DNA from 4 places in the Alcanivorax sp. VBW004 genome. Region 3 is predicted to be linked to each of the others. Evidence: predicted binding sites of a transcription regulator. Region 3 holds the regulator's gene; each other region holds the start of a gene.
What was found. Region 3 encodes sigma-54, which starts transcription at its own class of promoters, with help from an activator protein. Its sites were predicted from a motif close to TGGCACNNNNNTTGCTNT; they were not measured.
Positions count from the first base shown of each region.

Region 1: a site for sigma-54 is predicted at 1,757-1,774, ahead of F1529_RS12550 (ammonium transporter). Genes of this name have one in related genera too.
Region 2: a site for sigma-54 is predicted at 1,894-1,911, ahead of glnA (glutamate--ammonia ligase). Genes of this name have one in related genera too.
Region 4: a site for sigma-54 is predicted at 3,939-3,956, ahead of F1529_RS05520 (TorF family putative porin). Genes of this name have one in related genera too.

Region 1 is NZ_WNHC01000001.1:2,759,535-2,764,742, forward strand. It holds gene F1529_RS12545 (hypothetical protein) at 1-412, opposite strand, end outside; gene F1529_RS12550 (ammonium transporter) at 409-1,734, opposite strand; gene F1529_RS12555 (EVE domain-containing protein) at 1,871-2,350, opposite strand; gene F1529_RS12560 (hypothetical protein) at 2,347-2,721, opposite strand; gene prmB (50S ribosomal protein L3 N(5)-glutamine methyltransferase) at 2,870-3,799, shown strand; gene aroC (chorismate synthase) at 3,895-4,986, shown strand; gene F1529_RS12575 (MFS transporter) at 5,115-5,208, shown strand, end outside.
Region 2 is NZ_WNHC01000001.1:727,092-732,299, forward strand. It holds gene F1529_RS03375 (metallophosphoesterase) at 1-137, opposite strand, end outside; gene F1529_RS03380 (tRNA (5-methylaminomethyl-2-thiouridylate)-methyltransferase) at 308-1,393, shown strand; gene F1529_RS03385 (sulfurtransferase TusA family protein) at 1,546-1,797, shown strand; gene glnA (glutamate--ammonia ligase) at 2,027-3,433, shown strand; gene F1529_RS03395 (DUF4124 domain-containing protein) at 3,577-4,338, shown strand; gene glnL (nitrogen regulation protein NR(II)) at 4,480-5,208, shown strand, end outside.
Region 3 is NZ_WNHC01000001.1:1,695,726-1,700,933, forward strand. It holds gene rapZ (RNase adapter RapZ) at 1-89, opposite strand, end outside; gene ptsN (PTS IIA-like nitrogen regulatory protein PtsN) at 196-669, opposite strand; gene hpf (ribosome hibernation-promoting factor, HPF/YfiA family) at 685-984, opposite strand; gene F1529_RS07845 (RNA polymerase factor sigma-54) at 1,024-2,487, opposite strand; gene lptB (LPS export ABC transporter ATP-binding protein) at 2,727-3,452, opposite strand; gene lptA (lipopolysaccharide transport periplasmic protein LptA) at 3,449-4,054, opposite strand; gene lptC (LPS export ABC transporter periplasmic protein LptC) at 4,029-4,586, opposite strand; gene F1529_RS07865 (HAD family hydrolase) at 4,583-5,086, opposite strand; gene F1529_RS07870 (KpsF/GutQ family sugar-phosphate isomerase) at 5,087-5,208, opposite strand, start outside.
Region 4 is NZ_WNHC01000001.1:1,219,306-1,224,513, forward strand. It holds gene F1529_RS05500 (copper chaperone PCu(A)C) at 1-135, shown strand, start outside; gene F1529_RS05505 (hypothetical protein) at 219-1,454, shown strand; gene F1529_RS05510 (hypothetical protein) at 1,467-1,874, shown strand; gene F1529_RS05515 (endonuclease/exonuclease/phosphatase family protein) at 2,023-2,955, shown strand; gene F1529_RS05520 (TorF family putative porin) at 3,160-3,864, opposite strand; gene F1529_RS05525 (hypothetical protein) at 4,082-4,546, opposite strand; gene F1529_RS05530 (M14 family zinc carboxypeptidase) at 4,749-5,208, opposite strand, start outside.

The sequences.
Region 1 (5,208 bases), 1.1 Mb from region 3:
CACTGCGCTGGCGCAGTTGTGCCCCCATATCCAGCTGTAACTGGGTGGCTGCCCGTTTGCCAAGCCTCTGCCACAGGGCCTGGAGCAGGCACTGAAACGCATGGGTGCACGGGTGCGCTTCAGTGTGGCTGTCGTTGCTGTTGGCCAATGGATCGGCGGCAAGTTCGCTGTCGGACAGCGTCATCGCTTGCACCAAACTCATGTGAATATGGTGGCGCCGCTCGCCAAGGTCGAACAGGCGGCATAGGTCGCTGACAAAGCCTTGCAGGGAAAAGCTCGGTCGTTCCGCGTAATGCAGCTGCCAGTGGCTGATCGCCTCCAGCAGTACCGGCTCATTCATGTAGGGCGCCAGGCCGGTGACGATAGCGCGTCGTCGACGCTGGACGCTTTGGTTGATGGGCGCTGGGCTCATGGACGCAGCTCCTGCCCGCGGGCCTTGTCTGCGTTGTAGGTGTCACTGTTGTAGAGCGTGTTCTGGGGGAATTCCGGGTAGCCGGTTTCGGCGTGCTCGCTGAGGTCCAGCCCCCGTTGTTCGTGCAGAGCCGGTGCTCGCAGGCCTGCCAGAATGGATACCAGCATGTACATGATCAGCGCGGTGAAGAATGCCCAGCCGAATGCCACGATTACTCCCAGCAGTTGCACCATCACGCGCTGGCCGTTGAACAGGTCGCCGTCGTAGAACAGCCCGGCAGCCAGGGTGCCCCAGGCACCGGCGAAGGCATGCACAGGGACGGCGCCGACCACGTCATCCAGGCGGAAGGCGAGCAGAATGCGGGCGCCGAAAGCCGCCAGCGCGCCGGCCACCAGGCCGGTGATGACGGCAAAGCCGGGTGCCATGACGGCACAGCCAGCGGTCACCGCCACCAGCCCCGCCAGGCTGCCATTCACGGTTTCTGTCAGTAATACCGGGCGGCGACTTACCATCCGGTAGATAACGCTGCCCACGGCACCGGCTGCGGCGGCCAGCTGGGTATTCAGATTCACCTTGGCGATATCCACGCTGGCAGAGAGGGTGGAGCCCCCGTTGAAGCCAAACCAGCCGAACCAGAGTATGAAGCCGCCCAATGCCACATAGGAAAGGTTATGGCCGGGAATGGTGCGTGGTTTGCCCTGGCTGTCGAAACGGCCGAGTCGCGGGCCTACCACCATAATACCGGCCAGTGCGCACCAACCGCCGATACTGTGGACCACCGTGGAGCCGGCGAAATCAATAAAGCCCATCTGGGCGAGCCAGCCATTGCTGTTCCAGGCCCAGTTGCCGAACAGCGGGTAGATAAGGCCGGTAATCACCACTGCACCGCACAAATAACCCACGTAGCGGGTGCGTTCCGCCATGGCCCCGGAGGCGATGGTGGCGGCGGTAGCGGCGAACATGATCTGGAACAGGAGCATGGCCCAGGTGCTGGCGTCAGCCTGGTTGAGCATGAACTGATCCTGCCCGAACCAGCCATTGCTGCTGGTGCCGAACATCAGCCCGAAGCCCACGGCCCAGAACACCAGAGTGCCAACACACAGGTCCATGTAGTTCTTCATGACCACGTTCAGTGAGTTTTTTGCCCGGCTCAGCCCGCTCTCAAGCAGTGCAAAACCCGCCTGCATGAAGAACACCAGCGCCGCAGCGATGGCAATCCAGACGGTATCGGTGGCAGTCAGGGTATCGGCGTTGGCGAACTCGGGAAGAATCAGCAGAGAAAGCCAGTGATAGCGTCGCAACAGCATAGCGGTGAATCCCATTCGTCATTGGTTGTGAGAAGGGATTGCAACCGCTGTGCCAGCGCGTAAAGCCGACGGAATCAGGGGGTTTGTAGTTCTTTTGTCTTAATGAATGCCCTGTTGTGGTGCTGGGAGTTTTTGTGGTGCGCAACGCGCCCTATGCGGTGGCATCCACGGGCTGACCCATCTGCCGGATGAGCTGGAGCTGCCGCTCGGACACTTTCTGTACCGACAGGCGAGGCCGCACCACAAGCTCCATGTCGGCAAATTCGGGGTGGTGCTTGATCTGCTTCAGCGTCAAGGGCTGCGGGTAGTGGCAGGCAAACTGTATATCGGCCTGATACCAGCGGGGCATTTCGCGGGTGCTGCGTGGGTCATAGCCATCCGCAGCAGGATCAAACTGGGTCGGATCGGGGTAGGGGGCGCTGGTGACGTGGGCTTCGCCAACAATGGCGGGGACCGCGCAGCTGGAATGATAAATCAGCACGGTATCGCCGGCTTTCATTTCATCGCGAAGCCGGTTGCGTGCTTGATAATTGCGCACGCCATCCCAGCCGCTGGTGGCGTTTTTGCAGTTGCGCAGATCATCGATGCTGAAGGCATCCGGTTCCGTTTTTAATAACCAGATAGTGCTCACTCCTGTGGGTGATGTTTGAGAAGGCACTCCTTGGCCTGGCTGATGCTGCCACAAATGTAAACGGGAAAGGCCGGTTTGTTAAGCTTCAGCATCATATTGGCATAGGTCCGGTTGAGTACGCTTTCCAGCACCATCGCCTTGGCTTCGGTAATTTGCGCAAAATCCTCGCCACAGGAGTAGCGGGCGGCGGTGTAATCCAGCCCCTTGATATGGCCGACGTAAATGGTGAGCTGTTTACGCTGCTGGTGCTGATTGAACAGGCGCAGCCGTTGCCGGTAAATGGACAATTGAACGCGCATGTCCACCTGGGTGCCTTTCTTTAGCTCGACCAGGGCGAAGGGGCCCTCCTGCGTTACCGTAACCGCGCTCATTGCTGTCCTTTTACTGCAAGCGTGACAGGCTTTTATAACCGATTCTGTGCTAATCTTCAGCGCTTCTTTTTACTGGTGTTCGTCAACGGTGCAGGATCAAGGGTGATCGGCGCAGTTGTCAGTGCGTGTTGTCGGTGGAGGTGGATGCGTGATCAGTTCGCAACAACAGAATGAGGCCATGGCCACCCTGCAAACAGTCCGTGACTGTCTGCGTTTTGGGGAAAGCATGCTGCGCAGTGGCGGGGTGTTCTTTGGGCATGGCAATGATGATCCCTGGGATGAAGCCCTGGCCCTGTTGATGCATCAGCTGGCGTTGCCGCTGCAGAGTGATCCCCGGATTCTCGATGCCCGTTTACTGCCCTCTGAAATTAGTGGGTATCTGAGTCAGCTGGTGAAGCGGGTGAATGACCGGGTCCCGGTTCCTTATCTGACCCATGAAGCCTGGTTTTGTGGCCTGCCGTTCTATGTGGATGAGCGGGTGTTGATACCGCGTTCGCCGTTGGCTGAGCTGATTGAGCAGTCCTTTACGCCCTGGGTCGATCCTGAGCGAGTGCATCGGGTGCTGGACCTGTGTACCGGTAGTGGCTGTATCGCGATTGCCTGTGCCTACGCGTTTGAGCATGCCCAGGTGGATGGCAGTGATATCAGCGCTGAGGCACTGGCGGTATGTGAGGAAAATATTCAGCGCCACGGGCTTGCGGAGCAGGTGCGGGCGCTACAATCCGATGGGCTGGCCGCGGTGGATGGCCCCTACGACCTGATCGTCTCCAACCCGCCCTATGTGGATGCCCAGGATATGGCGAGTTTGCCGGACGAGTACCGCCATGAGCCAGAGCTGGCGTTGGCATCCGGTGATGACGGCCTCGATTTCACGCGCAAGCTGTTACTGGATGCACCGGATCAGCTGACTGAAGAGGGTGTGCTGATCGTGGAAGTGGGCAACAGTTGGGAAGCCATGTTGCAGACCTGGCCCCAGGTGCCGTTCTTCTGGTTCGAATTCGAGCGAGGCGGGCACGGGGTGTTCATGCTTACCCGCGCGCAGCTGCTAGAATACCGTGACGATCTCCTGGCTGATTGAGTCAGCGATGCGGCAAGAGCCTTTGCCAGTCTGAAGTGATTTGACGGATTTTTTTTGTAATAGATTGATTTTATTAATTTTTCAAGAGGGGCAGCATGTCCGGTAACAGTTTCGGTGAGCGTTTTCGCATTACCACTTTCGGTGAAAGTCATGGCCCCGCCCTGGGCGCTATCGTGGACGGCTGCCCCCCGGGCCTGGAAATCAGTGAAGCGGACCTGCAGGTTGAACTGGACCGCCGTAAGCCGGGCACCAGCCGCTATACCACCCAACGGCGTGAACCGGATCAGGTGAAAATTCTCTCCGGGGTGTTCGAAGGCAAGACTACGGGCACTTCCATTGGCTTGCTGATCGAGAATACCGACCAGAAATCCAAGGATTACTCCAACATCGCCGGCACTTTCCGTCCTGGCCATGCGGATTACACCTACACCCAGAAATACGGTTTCCGTGATTATCGCGGCGGCGGACGTTCCTCTGCCCGGGAAACGGCCATGCGCGTGGCCGGCGGCGCCATTGCCCGCAAATTCCTGGAGCAGCGCCTGGGCATTCGTATCTATGGTGGCTGCACCCAGATTGGTGATGTGAAGGCCGAGTCCTGTGACTGGTCGGCGGTGAACAAGAACCCGTTCTTCTTCCCGGATGAGAGCAAGGTGCCGGCCCTGGAAGACCTGATCAATGCACTGCGCAAGGACGGCTCTTCCATCGGTGCCCGCGTGGAAGTGTTTGCCGATGGCGTGCCGCCCGGTTGGGGCGAGCCGGTTTTTGATCGCATTGACGCGGATCTGGCCAAGGCAATGATGTCCATCAATGCAGTGAAAGGGGTGGAAGTCGGCGACGGCTTTGCCGTGGTGAATCAGCGCGGCGAGCAGCATCGCGATGAAATGACCCCGGAGGGTTTTTTGAGTAACCATGCGGGCGGCGTGCTGGGTGGCATCAGCTCCGGGCAGACCGTTCGCGTGGCCATGGCGCTCAAGCCCACTTCCAGCATTCTGATTCCCGGCAAGAGTATCGGGCTGGACGGTGAAGCTGCCGAGGTGGTGACCAAGGGGCGCCATGATCCTTGTGTCGGGGTCCGTGCTACGCCCATTGCCGAAGCCATGCTGGCTATCGTGCTGATGGATCATTATCTGCGCCACCGGGGTCAGAATGGGGATGTGGTGCCGCCGTTTGCGCCGATTCCGGGGTAAGTAACGCCTGACGCCAGATGCTGGATGCCTGACAAAGATAGAGCGTTGTGCTTAGCGGCTTGGCTGCGTCACTTACGCTGCTTAGAGTCAGGCGTCAGGCTTTCAGCCAAGAGCAAGGTTCCTCTTTCATGCCCTATTATTGGCGCCTTTCCGGCTTCTACTTTTTTTACTTCGGTCTGCTTGGCACGCTGGTGCCGTACTGGTCTCTGTACCTGAAAGATC
Region 2 (5,208 bases), 970 kb from region 3:
GCGCAGATGCGCTGCCCGGCTAGGGGCTCCTGATGAACCAGCCAGGGGCCGTGGGGCGTATGCCACCACCAGCCCAGCGCGGCAGCGATCAGGGAAAACAGTGACGCCATCAGCAGCCAGCGAAGTCTTGAGCGCATAAAGCAAAGCAATTTCAATTACATGGGTGGCCGAGTGTGGCGGACCGGCATGACGGTGAAGTGACAACCGGTCGGTGTGGCAGCCATCGGGAGGATGCGCCCTTGGCCCGCGATTGCTATACTGCGCCGCCCAATTTTTGAGCTGTCCCCACAGCAACGCAGGTTTTTCGATGACAGAGGCAAGCCAACCAATCAAGCGCCGCGCCATTGCTCTGGTGTCCGGTGGACTGGACTCCATGCTGGCGGTGAAAGTCATGCAGGAGCAGGGCATCGAGGTGGAAGGCGTCAACTTCTACACCGGCTTCTGCGTGGAAGGGCATACCCATGCCATCCGCAAAAAGGACAAGGACAAGGAAAAGCGCAACAACGCCTTGTGGGTCGCCGAGCAGCTGGGTATCAAGATGCACATCATTGATATCTCCGAGGAGTACAAGGATGTGGTGCTTAACCCCAAGCACGGCTACGGCGCCAACCTGAATCCCTGCCTGGACTGCAAGATCTTCATGGTCAACCAGGCCACGCTGATGATTAACAAGGCCCGTGAGCTGGCGGGTGACCGGGGCTTCGATTTTATTGTTACCGGTGAGGTAATTGGCCAGCGCCCGAAGAGCCAGCGCAAGGAAACCATGCCGATCATCAGCCAGGAGTCCGGTGCGGATGATCGCCTGCTGCGCCCCCTGTGTGCCCAGAACCTGCCGCCTACCCTGCCCGAGCGAGAAGGCTGGGTGAATCGCGATGAGCTGCACGATTTTTCCGGGCGCAATCGCAAGCCGCAGATGGCGCTGGCTGCCAAGTTCGGGCTGGATGACTTTGCCCAGCCCGCCGGCGGTTGCTGTTTCCTGACCGATGAATCCTATTCCAACAAGCTGGCCGACCTGTGGAAGGCCCGCAACGAGCGTCGCTACGAGCTGGATGACATCATGCTGCTGAAAGTGGGCCGCCACTTGCGTCCGCAGCCCCATTACAAGCTGATCATCAGCCGCGAGGAAGGTGAGAACCGCTTTCTGGAAGGCTATCGCTACCAGTTTACCAGCATCACCACGGTGAGCTGCCCTGGCCCGCTGGCACTGGTGGATGGCCAGTTCGGCAGCGATGCGGAGCTGGAACAGGCTGCCGCCATTGTGGCCCGTTACTCCAAGGGCCGGGTTGAAGAGGCTGTGACCCTGGAAGTGCGCAGCCCTGACGGGGTCGCACGGGAGATTACCGTGGCGCCGGCGCAGCCGGATGCGGTACTGGCCAGCTGGAATGTGGGCTGAAGACAGCGACGTAGCTGCGAGAAAAACAAAAAAGTGCTGCCGAGGTTGTGCTTTATTTGCGGCGCGGCCCATCTTTTAGAAGCTAGAAGCTAGAAGCTAGAAGCTAGAAGCTAGAAGCTAGAAGCTAGAAGCTAGAAGCTAAGGATACCTTGATGAGCGACACCCCGATTGAACTGGATGTGCGTCGGTTGCTGTGCCCCATGCCGGTGATCAAGACCCAGAACAAGGTAAGAACCCTGGCCACCGGCGATACGCTAAAAGTGGTCTGCACCGACCCCGGCGCGTTAAGCGATATCCCGGCCTGGTGCCGGATTAATGGCCACGAGGTGCTGGAAATGGGCGAGCAGGGCAACGAGGTTTTTGTGGTGCTGCGAGTGGGTGAAGATAACGGTGCACTGTTTTAGTGCTTTGCACTTATTGAGTGCACTGTTGCTGTGCACCAAAATGAATCATCTTCCCTGGTTTTTGCGATTTAGGCGGGGAATGCGCTAAAAAAGGGCTGGCACGGTATTTGCCTCCCTATTGGCAAAGCTGGCCCAGTGGCCGAGAATACCGGCTCTTTGTGTTGCGCTTACCCAGAGTGGCACGACGAGTCAGAGACAAACCCGCTGTTCCTTAGGAGGACGCACGATAATGTCTGTTAAGACCCTCAAACTGATCAAAGAAAACGATGTGAAATGGGTGGACCTGCGCTTCACCGATAGCTCTGGCAAGGAGCAGCACGTCACCCTTCCGGTTGGCGAAATCGATGAAGATTTCTTCCAGGACGGCAAAATGTTTGATGGCTCCTCCATCGCTGGTTGGAAGGGCATCAACGAATCCGACATGGTAATGATGCCGGATGATGAGTCCGCCGTAATGGACCCGTTCACCGACGTGGCTACCCTGAACCTGCGCTGCGACATTCTTGAGCCGACCACCATGCAAGGTTACGAGCGCGACCCGCGTTCCGTTGCTCGTCGCGCCGAGGAATACCTGAAGTCTACCGGCATCGCAGACACCGCTCTGTTCGGTCCTGAGCCTGAATTTTTCGTATTTGATTCCGTGCAGTGGAAATCCGACATGCAGGGTTCCATGTACAACATCCACTCTGAAGAAGCTGCGTGGGTGTCCCACGAAGACTTCGAAGGCGGCAACATCGGTCACCGTCCGGGCGTGAAAGGTGGTTACTTCCCGGTTCCGCCGGTAGACAGCCTGCACGATCTGCGTGGCGCCATGTGTTCTGCCATGGAGTCCATGGGGCTGAAAATCGAAGTGCATCACCACGAAGTGGGCACTGCGGGCCAGTGTGAAATCGGCGTTGGCGCCAACACCCTGACCGCCAAGGCGGACGAAGTACAGATCCTCAAGTACTGCGTACACAACGTGGCACATGCCTATGGCAAAACCGCTACTTTCATGCCCAAGCCGCTGATCGGTGATAACGGCTCCGGTATGCACGTGCACGTGTCCCTGGGCAAAGACGGCAAAAACCTGTTTGCCGGTGACGGCTATGCTGGCCTGTCTGACGAAGCGCTGTATTTCATCGGTGGTATCATCAAGCACGCCCGCGCCCTGAACGCATTCACCAATGCTTCCACCAACGCCTACAAGCGTCTGGTGCCCGGCTTTGAAGCGCCGGTAATGCTGGCCTACTCTGCTCGCAACCGTTCTGCGTCCATCCGCATTCCGTTTGTGAACAGCGCCAAGGCCCGTCGTGTGGAAGCGCGCTTCCCTGATCCGTCTGCGAACCCGTACCTGTGTTTCGCATCCCTGCTGATGGCTGGTCTGGACGGCATCAAGAACAAGATGCACCCTGGCGATGCCATGGACAAGGATCTGTACGATCTGCCGGCTGAAGAAGCCAAAGACATCCCCACCGTGGCTCACACCCTGACCATGGCGCTGGATTGTCTGGAAGAAGACATGGACTTCCTGACCGAAGGCGACGTGTTCACCAAGGATATGCTGGATGGCTACATCGCACTCAAGCGTGCCGAGGTTGAGCGTTTGAACATGACCCCGCACCCGGTTGAGTTCGACATGTACTACTCTTGCTAATGCCTTTCGGCACCTAGCAGAAAAGGGCCCCCGCTTGTCGGGGGCTTTTTTTTGCCTGTGAAAAGGCGGCCATTTTGTGCACTTACCCCTTTTCTGAAGGGGCGAGTCAGGCCAGAATCAAGGACAGTCATATGGAGATAACAATGAAAAAGTCGCTGATTGCGTTTGTTGCCCTGGGGTTGGTGTCTGGACTGAGCCTGGCGGCCACAGCGGAAGAGGAAGAGGGTGCCAGCCGGGTAGACGCCGCTGATGCGCCGGCGTCGAAGATTTACCGGACCACCGATGAAAAGGGCAATGTGGTATTCACGGATCAACCCGGAGAGAACAGCCGCTCCGAGGAAGTGAAACTGAAAACCACCAATACAGTGCCAATCAAGAAGGTGGAAATGCCGGAGGCGGTGTCGGCGCCAGAGGAAGAGGCGGCGGACCCCGCGGTGGAGGAGTACACATCGCTGACCATTACGTCCCCGGAAAGCGGCTCGACGCTGCGTAACCCGACCGATGCCGTGTATGTATCCGTGAATCTGCAGCCCGGGCTGCAAGCCGGCGATAGCCTGGTGTTGCTGGATAATGGCGCGGAGCAGCCCGCCCTGCAGCTGGATGCGCCGGAACGCGGGGTGCATAACCTGATCGTGAAAGTGGTGAGCGAGGAGGGCGAAACCCGCATCACCTCCGAGCCGGTGGAAGTGTACATTCACCGCAGCACGGTCAGTGATTTCCGCAATTTCCCCGGTGGCGGGAGTAACGGTGGTGCTGCGCAAGTCGGTGGTGCAGCGGACCGTGGTGGTTCGGCCAATGTGGGAGGCAGTGCTTCAACCGGGGGCGCTGCCAGCGTGGGCGGTGGTGCAGATCGGGGCACCGCTGCCCAGCCGGCAAAACCGAATCGGAGCATCCGTAGCAACTAACAATGCACCTTAATGGTGCATTCCGCCCCTCCTTCCCTTTAAACTCATCAATAGCAGGCTTTTACGCCTGTGCTGCAGGCCGCTGATACCCGCTTTGTCGGGCTGATCTACAGGTGGCCTGATAATTGCTTATGCCCTGTTATGGGCCAATTTCTGATGGGTGACATTACGTTGCACAAACGACTACTGGATCACCTGCGTACCGCAGTGATCATGCTGGACGATGCCTTGTGCGTGCGCTACCTGAACCCGGCGGCGGAAATGTTGCTGGCGACCAGTACCAGCCGTGCCGTCGGTCAGCCTCTGCCCGATTACTTTTTCGATGATGAAGAAGCCCGCCTCGCCATTCAGCAGTGCATTGATGATGAGCACCCCTTCACCCAGCGTGAGGCGCGGCTGTCGGTGGCGCCGGGCCATGAAATCATGGTGGATTATTCGGTCAGCCCGATTAACGAGCCGGGTCAGCCGTTGTGTCTGCTGATGGAAATGCAGTCGCTGGATCGCTTGCTGCGGATCAGTCGTGAAGAAGCGCTGATTCATGCGCACCAGGCTACCCGGGCACTGGTGCGAGGTGTGGCCCATGAAATCAAGAATCCGCTGGGTGGCATCCGCGGTGCGGCCCAGTTGCTGGAGCGGGCGCTGCCTGACCCGGAGCTTACCGAGTACACCAAGGTCATTATCGATGAAGCCGACCGGCTGCGGTCGGTGGCGGACCGCATGCTCGGCCCGCGCAAGCCGCCCGAGTTCCGTGCCGTGAATGTGCACGAGTGCCTGGAGCATGTGCGCCAGTTGCTGCTGGCGGAATACCCCAAAGGCGTGGCGATCTGGCGCGATTACGACATCAGCTTGCCGGATGTGATCGCCGACCGG
Region 3 (5,208 bases):
TCGACACAATAAAATCCCTGGTCCTCCAGCGCTTGCAGCGCGGTGGTTTTCCCGGACCCGGAGCGGCCACTAATAATGGTGAGTTTCATGATTGCACCGCTGGCACGCCACACGTAGCACGCTGGCACGCAAGATCGATAGACAAGGGGGCGTTTGGGGCGTGTTGCATGATGCGTGAAAGCTTGTTGCGTTCCTTCATGATGCCAGTCGCAACTCCGCTTCGGACTCTACGGCCGTCTGATAGAGGTGTTGGTTATCGGTGCTGTGGCGCAGTTCCGCACGGTAGCTGTCGTCGTTGAACAGGGATGCCAGGTGGCTGAGTGTCTTGAGGTGCTGTTCCGGGTTGTCCTGGGGGACCAGCAATACAAACACCAAGTCCACGGGGTGCCCGTCAACGGCGTCGAAATCGATGGGGCTTTCCAGTTTCAACAACAGGCCTACTGCTTGCTGGCAATGTCCGAGCCGGCAGTGGGGAATGGCAATGCCTTCGCCAATGCCTGTGGAGCCCAGTTTTTCCCGGGCGACCAAAGCATCGAAGACCTCCTGTTCATTGAGGCTGTCACAGCTGGCCGCGGCCAGCTGTGCAACCTGATCCAGCAGTTGTTTCTTGCTGCTGGCCTGCACGCCATGATGGGTGCGGGCCAGAGTCAGTAGTTCGCGAACTCGCATAATTGTCGCTTTGGGTTAGTGACCGTGCTTGTGGCTGACGGCCTTTTCCTTGTGTTTGAGAATCTGGCGGTCCAGCTTGTCCGTCAGCTTATCGATCGCTGCATACATGTCTCCGGCCTCAGCGGTGGCGAAGACATCGGCCCCGGAAATATGGATTGTGGATTCAGCTTTATGGGTTTTCGGTTCCGGAGAGAGAATGACCTGGACGCTGGTGATTTGATCGAAGTGGCGCTCCAGGCGGGAGAACTTATCACCCACATAGGCACGCAAGGCATCGGTAATATCCAGGTGATGACCGCTGATATTAATTTGCATGGCTGGCTCCTTTACCTGTTTGGGATCCGTCCTGGCGCCCTACACCAAACGCTTGCGGGCGCTGGAAGACGGTATTCGCATCGCCTCTCTGTATTTGGCGACGGTCCGGCGCGCTACATTGATTCCCTGCTCATTCAGCAAGCTGGCCAGCTTGTTATCGCTGAGCGGCTTGCGGGGATTCTCGGCAGCGACCAGCTTCTTAATAATGGCACGAATAGCGGTGGAGGAACACTCACCGCCGCCGTCTGTTCCCACGTGACTGGAAAAGAAATATTTCAGCTCAAAGACACCGCGGGGTGTCATCATGTATTTCTGGTTGGTGACCCGACTGATGGTCGATTCGTGCATCTCAACGGCATCGGCAATATCCGCCAGAACCAGGGGTTTCATGGCCTCATCGCCATAATCGAAGAACCCTTGCTGCACATCGACAATGCGGGTGGCTACCTTGAGCAGGGTGTCGTGGCGGCTCTGCAGGCTCTTGATGAACCATTTGGCTTCCTGAACGCAATTGCGCAGATATTGGCCGTCTTCGCCGCTGGTGTTGCGGGCGATGTTGGCGTATTGCTGCTGCAGGTTGACCCGGGGGAGCACGTCGTCGTTGAGGCTGACCTGCCAGCGGCCCTTATGCTGACGGACGATCACGTCGGGAACGGCGTAGTCCACCTGGGGCTCGCCGATCTGCTCGCCGGGGGCCGGGTCCAGGGTGCGTAGCAGGGACAGGGCCTCCAGCAGGACGTCTTCGCTGGTCTGCAGGGTGCGACGCAGGGCGGCGTAGTCGTGTTTTTCCAGCAGGTCCAGGTGAGCCAGCAGGGCGCAGGCTTCGTCGCGCAGGGCGGTATCGGCGGGCAGTTGGCGCAGTTGTACGCCCAGACAGTCCGCCAGATCGATGCTGGCTACGCCGACGGGGTCGAACTGCTGCAGACGGTGCTGCACGGCAAGCACTTCGTCGCGCTCCAGTTCATCGCCTTCGGTGAGCAGCTCCGGCTGGGCGTTCACCATGTCGACGATGTCATCCAGGGGCACGGTGATGTAGCCGCGGTCGTCCAGGGATTCAATGATTGTCATGGCGATAATGCGGTCCACATCGCTCATGGGCGTCAGATTCAGCTGCCAGAGCAGGTGGTCCTGAAGATTGCCGGAGACCGCGTGGCGTTGCTGCCATTCGTCTGCATCGTCGGGGAGGGAGGCGGTGGCGCTGCTGGTCTGGCCGGAATAGACATCGTCCCACTCGGTTTCTGCGCCGGGTTCGTCCTGCACCAGTTCTTCCAGGGCGTCGTCACGCTCGGTGTCCAGCTCCTCGTCCTGACGTTCTTCGTCATGTTCGGGCAGGCTGTCGTCACCGAAATCGTCGGCCAGTTCCAGCAAGGGGTTGCTCTCCACGGCCTGCTGGATTTCCTGGCGCAGGTCCAGCGTGGACAGCTGCAAGAGGCGGATGGCCTGCTGCAGCTGCGGCGTCATGGTGAGCTGCTGGCCAATTTGTAGTTGTAGTGTGGGCTTCATACTGCTCGGTATTCTGCGGATCCCCAAAACACGAGAATACCAAGCTGATCACACAACAAGCAAGAATTGTGCCACTGGTCTTTGTGTGCTAGGTGAGTGACGTTGGCGGTTGATAGTGGGCCGTTGGTGGCGAGGCGAGCAGCAATGGGGGGGGCAGCAGGTAGCCGCGTCCAGGCATTGGGCGCGGCTACCTTGCTTTCAGGCCGGTCCGTGCTTTCACGGCGTCGCTGGCAGTCTGTTTAGAGCCTGAAGTCGGCGCCCAGGTACACATCCCGCACCTGCTGGTTGGCGAGGATGATGTCCGCATCGCCGGAGGCAATGATGTGGCCGGCGCTGACGATATAGGCGGTGTCGCAGATATCCAGCGTTTCACGCACATTGTGGTCAGTGATCAGGACGCCAATGCCGCGGTCTTTCAGGTGGCGGATAATACCCTTGATATCGTTCACCGAGATCGGATCCACCCCGGCGAAGGGTTCGTCCAGCAGGATAAAGTCCGGGTCGGTGGCCAGGCCGCGGGCAATCTCCGCTCGGCGCCGCTCGCCGCCGGACAGGCTCATCCCCAGCGAATCGCGAATGTGGCCGATGTGGAATTCCTTGAGCAGGCTCTCCATGCGCTCGTGGCGCTCTGCCTTGCTCAGCTCCTTGCGGGTTTCCAGAATCGCCATGATGTTCTCTTCCACCGTCAGGCGACGGAAGATGCTGGCCTCCTGGGGCAGGTAGCCAATCCCGCGCTGGGCGCGACCGTGCATGGGCAGGTGGGTGATGTCGCTGTCATTGATCTCAATGCGGCCGGCATCGGCTTCCACCAGCCCGACAATCATGTAGAAGCAGGTGGTCTTGCCGGCGCCGTTGGGGCCCAGCAGGCCGACAATCTGGCCGGCTTCCACGTCCAGGGAGACATCCTCGATGACCCGGCGGCCCTTGTAGCTTTTTGCCAGGTGGTGGGCGCGTAAGTGGCTCATGGTGTGCTGGGCTCCGCGTCGGGTGAGGCGGTGTCGTTACCGCCACCGGGGGTGTCGTTTGAGTTGCTGGTGTCTTCGTCGCCGGCAGCATCGTCGTCGGTGCGGGTGGCGTTGGTTTGATTCTCGGCCGGGATCACCAGGCGAACGCGCTGGTCGCCTTCACTACTGGCGTCCACACGTTTGGAGTCCAGGCTGTATTCCACCTTGGCGCCTTCAAATGTATTGCCCTGATGCTCGATGTAAGCGTCGCCGGTGAGGACCAGAGTGCGCGCGTTAATGTCGTATACCAGGTTTTCGGCGTGGGCATTCAGTCCCTCGCCTTCCTCCATGCGCACGGGGGAGCCGGTGGCTTCCACCCGGACCAGGTCGCCATTTTTGGTGAACAGGCGCATTTCGTCAGCAAACAGTTTGCGCTTGCCCTGAATCAGTTCCACGTTGCCCCGGTACAGGCCGCTGCCCGCATCCTGTTCGAAGCGGCCACTGTCTGCCGTGACCTGGATGGGGCCTTCCATGGGGGCGGCCTGAACGCCCAGGGGCAATGTCGCCAGCAATGCCAGTGCGGCGAGGCGGCGGGTGCTATGAAGCCGGTGCTTCAAACTCACTCTTTACTCCTTGTTTCAGGTTCAGAATGCCCTTGTCGAGATCGGCTTCCAGGGCGCCGGCACGAGTCTGGCCGGAGTCGAATGTCATTTCCACATCGCCGGGGGTGGTGGCGATATTGGTGTCGCTGTTGAAGCGCAGTTCGTCGGTGTCCAGGTTCACTTTCTGGGTGGGGTTGTCCACATTGACCTTGCCGAGAAAGGTGATCAGGTCGCCATTGTCTTCCACGGTGCCTTGCTCGCTGGTGATGGTCCAGCTGCCCTTGTCGTTCGCCATGACCAGCACCGGCGCTTCCATTTCGGTGAGGGGATTGTGGTCAAACTGCACCAGGTTGTCGGCGGTCAGGTGATATTGCAGGGTGCCGTCTTTTTCGCTGAAGGCGCGGGCGGTCACGTCGTCGGCAATAATGGCCGGCGCCATCATTACGGCGTTGTCCTGGCCGGGCAGGGTGCTGTCCCACTCGTGGAGCGTCATCAGCATGACCAGCCCCAGCATCAGAATGCCGGTGGCGCTGAGTAGTCCCTGTCGTTTCATGCCTGGCTCCGCAGGGCGAGAATGGCATCGCAGATTTCCCGTACTGCGCCTTCACCGCCGCGGCGTTCGGTAACGTGCTCGGCGGCGGTTTTGGCGCAGTCGTGGGCGTTGGCCGGGGCAAAACTGAGCCGGGCCCAGAGCAGGGCGCTCACATCGGGTTCGTCGTCACCGGCATAACCGGTTTCATGGGCGGCGATGCTCAGTGATTCAGCCAGTGCTTCCAGTGCCACCCCTTTGTCTTCGCGACCCTGAATCACGTGTTCAATGCCCAGGTCTGCCGCGCGTTTGGCCACCATGGGGGAGTTGCGCCCGGTGATGATGGCCAGGATCACGCCGCTGGCGGCCAGCTTTTTCAGGCCGTGGCCGTCCAGGGTGTTGAAGACTTTCAGTTCTTCGCCCTGGGGGCCGAACAGCAGGCGGCCGTCGGTCATTACGCCGTCCACGTCAAACGCCATCAGGCGCAGGTTCTGGGCATCAACGGAGGAAAATTGCATGGGCATTTATACCACTCCTGCGCGTAGCAGGTCCTGCATGTTGAAGGCGCCGAGGGGTTTGCCTGCATTATCGCAAACCATCAGGCCGTTGATTTTGCGGGTTTCCATGATCTGCAGCGCTTCTGCCG
Region 4 (5,208 bases), 480 kb from region 3:
GACCATTTGATGTTGATGAAACTGCAGCGGGTTCCGCAGCCTGGGGAGTCGGTCACGGTCTGCCTGACACAGGCTGAGGGGGAGGCGATTTGTGCCGGGTTGCCGGTTTTGCGTGAAGCGCCCTCGGACTCTTGATTCCCGATCACAATCACGGATAATGCCATCCTTTCGTCTTAGTTAAAATTTAATGAAAAAGACGAAGTTTCTGTGGGGGAACTATGGGAAAGGCATTATCTGTCGTGCTCGGTGCGTCGCTGGGTATCAGCCCTTTATGGGCGATTGCTGCTGAAAGCGACGTGGAGCAGACGCTGCGTGATTACCAGCAGCGGCTTGAAAAGCTGGAACAGCAACAGGTTGAAAGCAGCCTGACACAGCCCGAGCGGCTGCGTATCAACGGATTCCTCTCCGCCGGCATGAGCCGTGCCGAGGCGGACACCACCTTGGGTGACGACGGCAGCTACATCGATGGCTCCGGTGATAAGTGGAGCCATGATTCCCTTACCCGTGCCGGCGTACAGTTTAACGCCCAGCTCACCGACAAGGCCGAGGCGGTTGTCCAGCTGTTTGCCTCCGGTGCCGATGATTTCAATGCGGAAGTGCAGTGGGCCTACCTGGACTACGACGTTACCGAGAGCGTCAGCGTTAAGGCGGGGCGTATTGTGGCGCCGTTTTATCTGCACTCACAGTATGTGGATGTAGGTTATGCCTATCCGTGGGTGTCATTGCCTTCCGAGGTGTATCAGCTGGCGCCCATCAAAACCATGGAAGCACTGGAAGCGACCTGGGGCTTCAATACCGGCCCGGTCAGCCATCGGCTTAGCGGTTTCTGGGGTTCCAGCACCGTGGATGGCGGGCCGCGTACCAACAATGCGCAATACCAGGCTGACGATCTCGCCGGCATGAACCTGACCAGCCGCTGGCGTGACTGGACCGTGCGTGCGGCCTACTCTGCGGCGGATGTGTCCGTGGGGCAGGATGATCTGGATGCGCTGATTCCTGCTACCGCATTGGGGCTGTCCTTTGACGAGGTGTACACCTACTTTGCCGGCCTTGGCCTGCAATATGATGACGGTAGCTGGTTCATGTCTGGCGAGGTGGCGCGTCTGGACTTTGGTAACTGGTACCCCAGCAGCCAAAGTGCCTATGTGAGCCTGGGCAAGTATATGGGCAAGTGGATGCCGTTGGTGACCTGGGCGGAAGTGGATCCCCGTGATCTGGATTCCTCTTTGCCTGGCCCGATCAATGATGGCCTGGCCGAGCAGCAGAAAAGCTGGACGGCAGGATTACGTTACTCGCTCACCGATTCCATCGCCCTGAAAGGGGAGTTCAGTTACTACTACGACTTCTCCGATGATGAGGTTTCCACCACAGGGTTCTTTGTCACCGACCCGGGGGCGGAGATGGAAGATGATCATGCCACCATTGTGCGTCTCAGCGCCGATCTGGTCTTTTAAGGGAGAATGATAATGAAGAAATGGATAATTTCATTGCTCCTGACCCTGTCCGCCACTCTGCACGCCGAGCCGGTTGTGGTGGTTTCAGCCAGTAGCGAATTGACCATGCTGACCCAGGACGAAGTACGCCAGTTATTTAATGGTTTGACTCGCCGGGCGTCTGGCGTTGCCTTGAAACCGTTGGATTTGCCGGCTAAAAGCGCTGAGCGCACGGGCTTTTATCAGCGGGTGATGGGCAAAAGCGCGGAGCAGATGAAAAGCTATTGGGCCAGAATGATTTTCACCGGTCGAGGTATGCCGCCCCGGGAAGTGTCCAGCGACCGGGAAATGGTCATGCTGGTAGGCAGTAATCGAAACTTTATCGGTTACGTGGATGAAACCAAGGTCTCACCACAGTTAAAAGTGGTGTATCGCCCCTGAATGTGTTTTTTGACCCGCCTCTCCGGCGGGTTTTTTTTGAACACGGATTAGACGGATGTCGCCGTTGTGTCAGTGCGTGGTTGCCCTGCGTTAATCCGCTTCGCTTGAGCCTCTGTTACGCAGCGGATGGCGCGCATACACTGCCTGCATGCGTTTATTCATTCTGATTGTCCTCACTATTTCCCCGCTGTTGGCCCCGGCCGATTGTGCACAGCTTGCGCCTGCCCGTGGTGTGCCTGCTGCGTCTGATCAGACATGGGCGCTGGCAACCCTGAATCTGTGGCGCCTGCGCGATGACCACAAGAACAGCGAGCTGGATGACCCTGTGTCGTCTGCGTTGTTGAGGGCACGGATAAATGCCGTTGCGGGCTTTATTGTTGAAGACCTGAACGCGCCGCATGTTCTGGCGCTTCAGGAAGTGGAAAACCAGGCCGTGCTGGATCGGCTGGCGGATCGGTTGGCGCAGCGTGGTTACCGGTATCGTTCAGCGCTGCGTGAGGGTAATGATCCTTCGGGTATGGATGTGGCAATAATGTATCGCTCACCGGTCAACATTGGGTCGGTGAGCACTCTTTTTTCAGGCCAGCAATTCCATGGTCACGCGCTGTATGCACGCCCACCGTTGGTGGTTACGCTTGAAGCGCCGCTTGCTGTGAATGTAGTGGTGGTGCATTGGCGTAGCGCGCGGAATTTGAAGAAAGCCTGGGTTCATGAAAAAAGACAGACTCAGGCGGCCTTGTTGGCCAACTGGGTAACGATGCAGACCTCGCCATTGATCGTCGCGGGGGATTTCAATACGACGTGGGATGAAGGCCGGTTCTCCGACAGCAATGAACGGTTTGAGCAATCGGGCTTGCTGAATCTCTGGTCGTTCTTGCCTGAAAAGGAACGCTACAGTTTTCGCCACCGTTGTCGCCCGCAAGCGCTGGACCACATCTGGGTGTCACCCGGATTGAAGCCCTCTGTTAGCAAGGTTGCGGTGAGTCGTGGTAATGCGGGGCGTTATGACAGCCTGTATGGCAGCCAGGGTGTGGCACCGATTTCAGACCATGATGCATTGGTGGTGTATTTTGAACGCTAGAAGAAAAAATGCGGGAAGTTTCATGCTGCGAGTAACACCGCTCCCTCTTTGCTTTTAAGCGTCAGGCATCGGGCGTTGAGCATCAAGCGTGAAAGAAAAAAGCGCCGCAGGGTTGCTTGCGTGCTTGCGAGGACCAGGGAGAGCCCTGCGGCGTAAACAGTGGGCGACCGGAGTCGCCCGAAGGAGCGTGTTTGATCTTGTGCCTTACAGAGCGAACTCGTAGGAAACGCTCATTACGACGTCGTCATCCCAGGTGTCTTCGCCGGCAACATCTTCCTGGTCTACGATTTTAGACGCAGTAAAGGTGAACTGGTCGGTGACGGCGTAGCTCAGATCCACGTGGGTGTAATCTGCCAGGGTGCCATCGACTTCCGGATCGCCATCGAAGTCGTAGTAACCTGCACTAATACCGTATTTGTCGTAGCCGTAGCCCAGTGCGAAGTAGTTGTCTTTGTTGTCAGTGGCATTGTCGCCGTGAGCTACTTCGCCAACGCCGATGAAGGCATCGGCGCTGAAACCGGCAAAGCCTGCACCAACATGCACTTCTTCGAAGTCAGCACTGGAAGCCGGATCGGTGGCACCGGTGCCACCGGAGGTGTAGTTGTAGTCGATGTAGCTGATGTCATAGCTGAAGCCGCCGGCTTCGCCACCAAAACCTGCGTACAGGTCATACTCGGTGTCGTCGGTTTCAGAGGATGCCCAGGCGCCTGCGTACAGGCCGGAAGCGTGGGCGTAATCAACACTACCGTATACCGCTGCGCCGTCAGTCAGTTGCTGCCCGCGCCACAGGTACTGGCTGGATGCACCCAGAGTGCCGCTGACTTCAGCCGCAGCAATGGCAGGGGCCAGGCTGGCAGCAATCACTGATGCCGCCAGAACGGTTTTCTTCAGACCAAATACGTTTTTCATGTGCAACCCTCTTAACAAGTCTAATTCGTTCAGTGTGCGCAGGTGACGCACCGCCAATTCGGCTCATCAGAAGTATTGCAGAGACTGTGCCAACTATTGTTACTCTTTTTATAACAATGGGTTAGCTTGTTTCAGGTGGGGTGTTTGGAGGTTCGTGCAGGGAGAGAAAGGAAAGCGGTGCACGATAATGGTGCTCGGCACCGCTTTGGTGCGACGGTTATGGGCATTCCCAGTCAGTCAGAACCGCATCGGCTGAGCCGCCGGCCGCGTCTTGCAGCGACAGCCCGCACTGATCATTTTCGTAAACAAAATGGGCGCTGTATTCGCTGTTGGCAGAAGGCGTGAATAACAGGGCAACCTGACAGCGATCGCGGCTATGGTTATTGCCTGGGCGATTGAAGGCTACGCCGATTCGGGTGGGCTCCCCTGCTGTGACGGTGGTAGTGACTTGCGGGCTTTTCTTGAGGGCTTCGCGCAGATCGCCCAGCGCCTCGCTGCCACTGTTTGTCAGAGCATATTCTGTGGATTTGAAGCCTTTTCCGGGGACACACACCATTGGCTGGGCGGAGAGGCTGTTGCCGGTGAAGGTGACGGTCGCGGTATCGTCGCCGCTGGGGGGCTGGTAGTTGAGGTGCTGACAACCGGCCAGCAGGAATGCACAGGCTGTGGCAAGGTATTTCATAGAAAATTCCTGTTTGGTTTTGCTCAGTATAAGGCGGTGGTAGAGCAGGCAAAGCGTGATTCAGCGGTGCCTTGAATCAGGGTGGTCCAATCTTGGGCACCGCGCATGCACGGGTCAATGCAAAGCTGAGGCCAAGTTGTCGCTTGTGGTGGCGCAGGCAAGGCATTTTGCCATGGCTGAACCCTGGCAACATCTTGGCGCGTTACGGTGCGGGGAACCAGTGTTCAATGGCCTGGCGGGTGAGGCGTTGCTTCTCTTTCGGGGTTGGCAACCAGTTACCGGCGTTGCTGGCCATGGCGGTGAGGAACTCGAAGAAGGGCAGATGCTGGCGCAGAACCCGGTGATGGCGGTGGCTAATCATCGGGTTGAAGTAACCGAAGAAATCCAGCATCTGGCGTGGGTTCTTGCGCACCCAGAGCCAGGACCCCATTTCCAGGGTGAAGGGCAGAAAGGTGTGATCCGGCTGCTGTTCCTGGGCGTCGTCGTACAGGTAATCCCAGAGATCCCCGTGGGTGGTGTAGTTGATCGACTGCGGCTCGATCAGGTAGGGATGGTGATTCGGGTAGGTTTGCTCGAAGACCTGTTTGAGCCGGTATACCTCGGCAATATGCGGGATCGGCCGATGGCTTCGCGCGTAGCAACACCAGACCCGGTCCCGACGG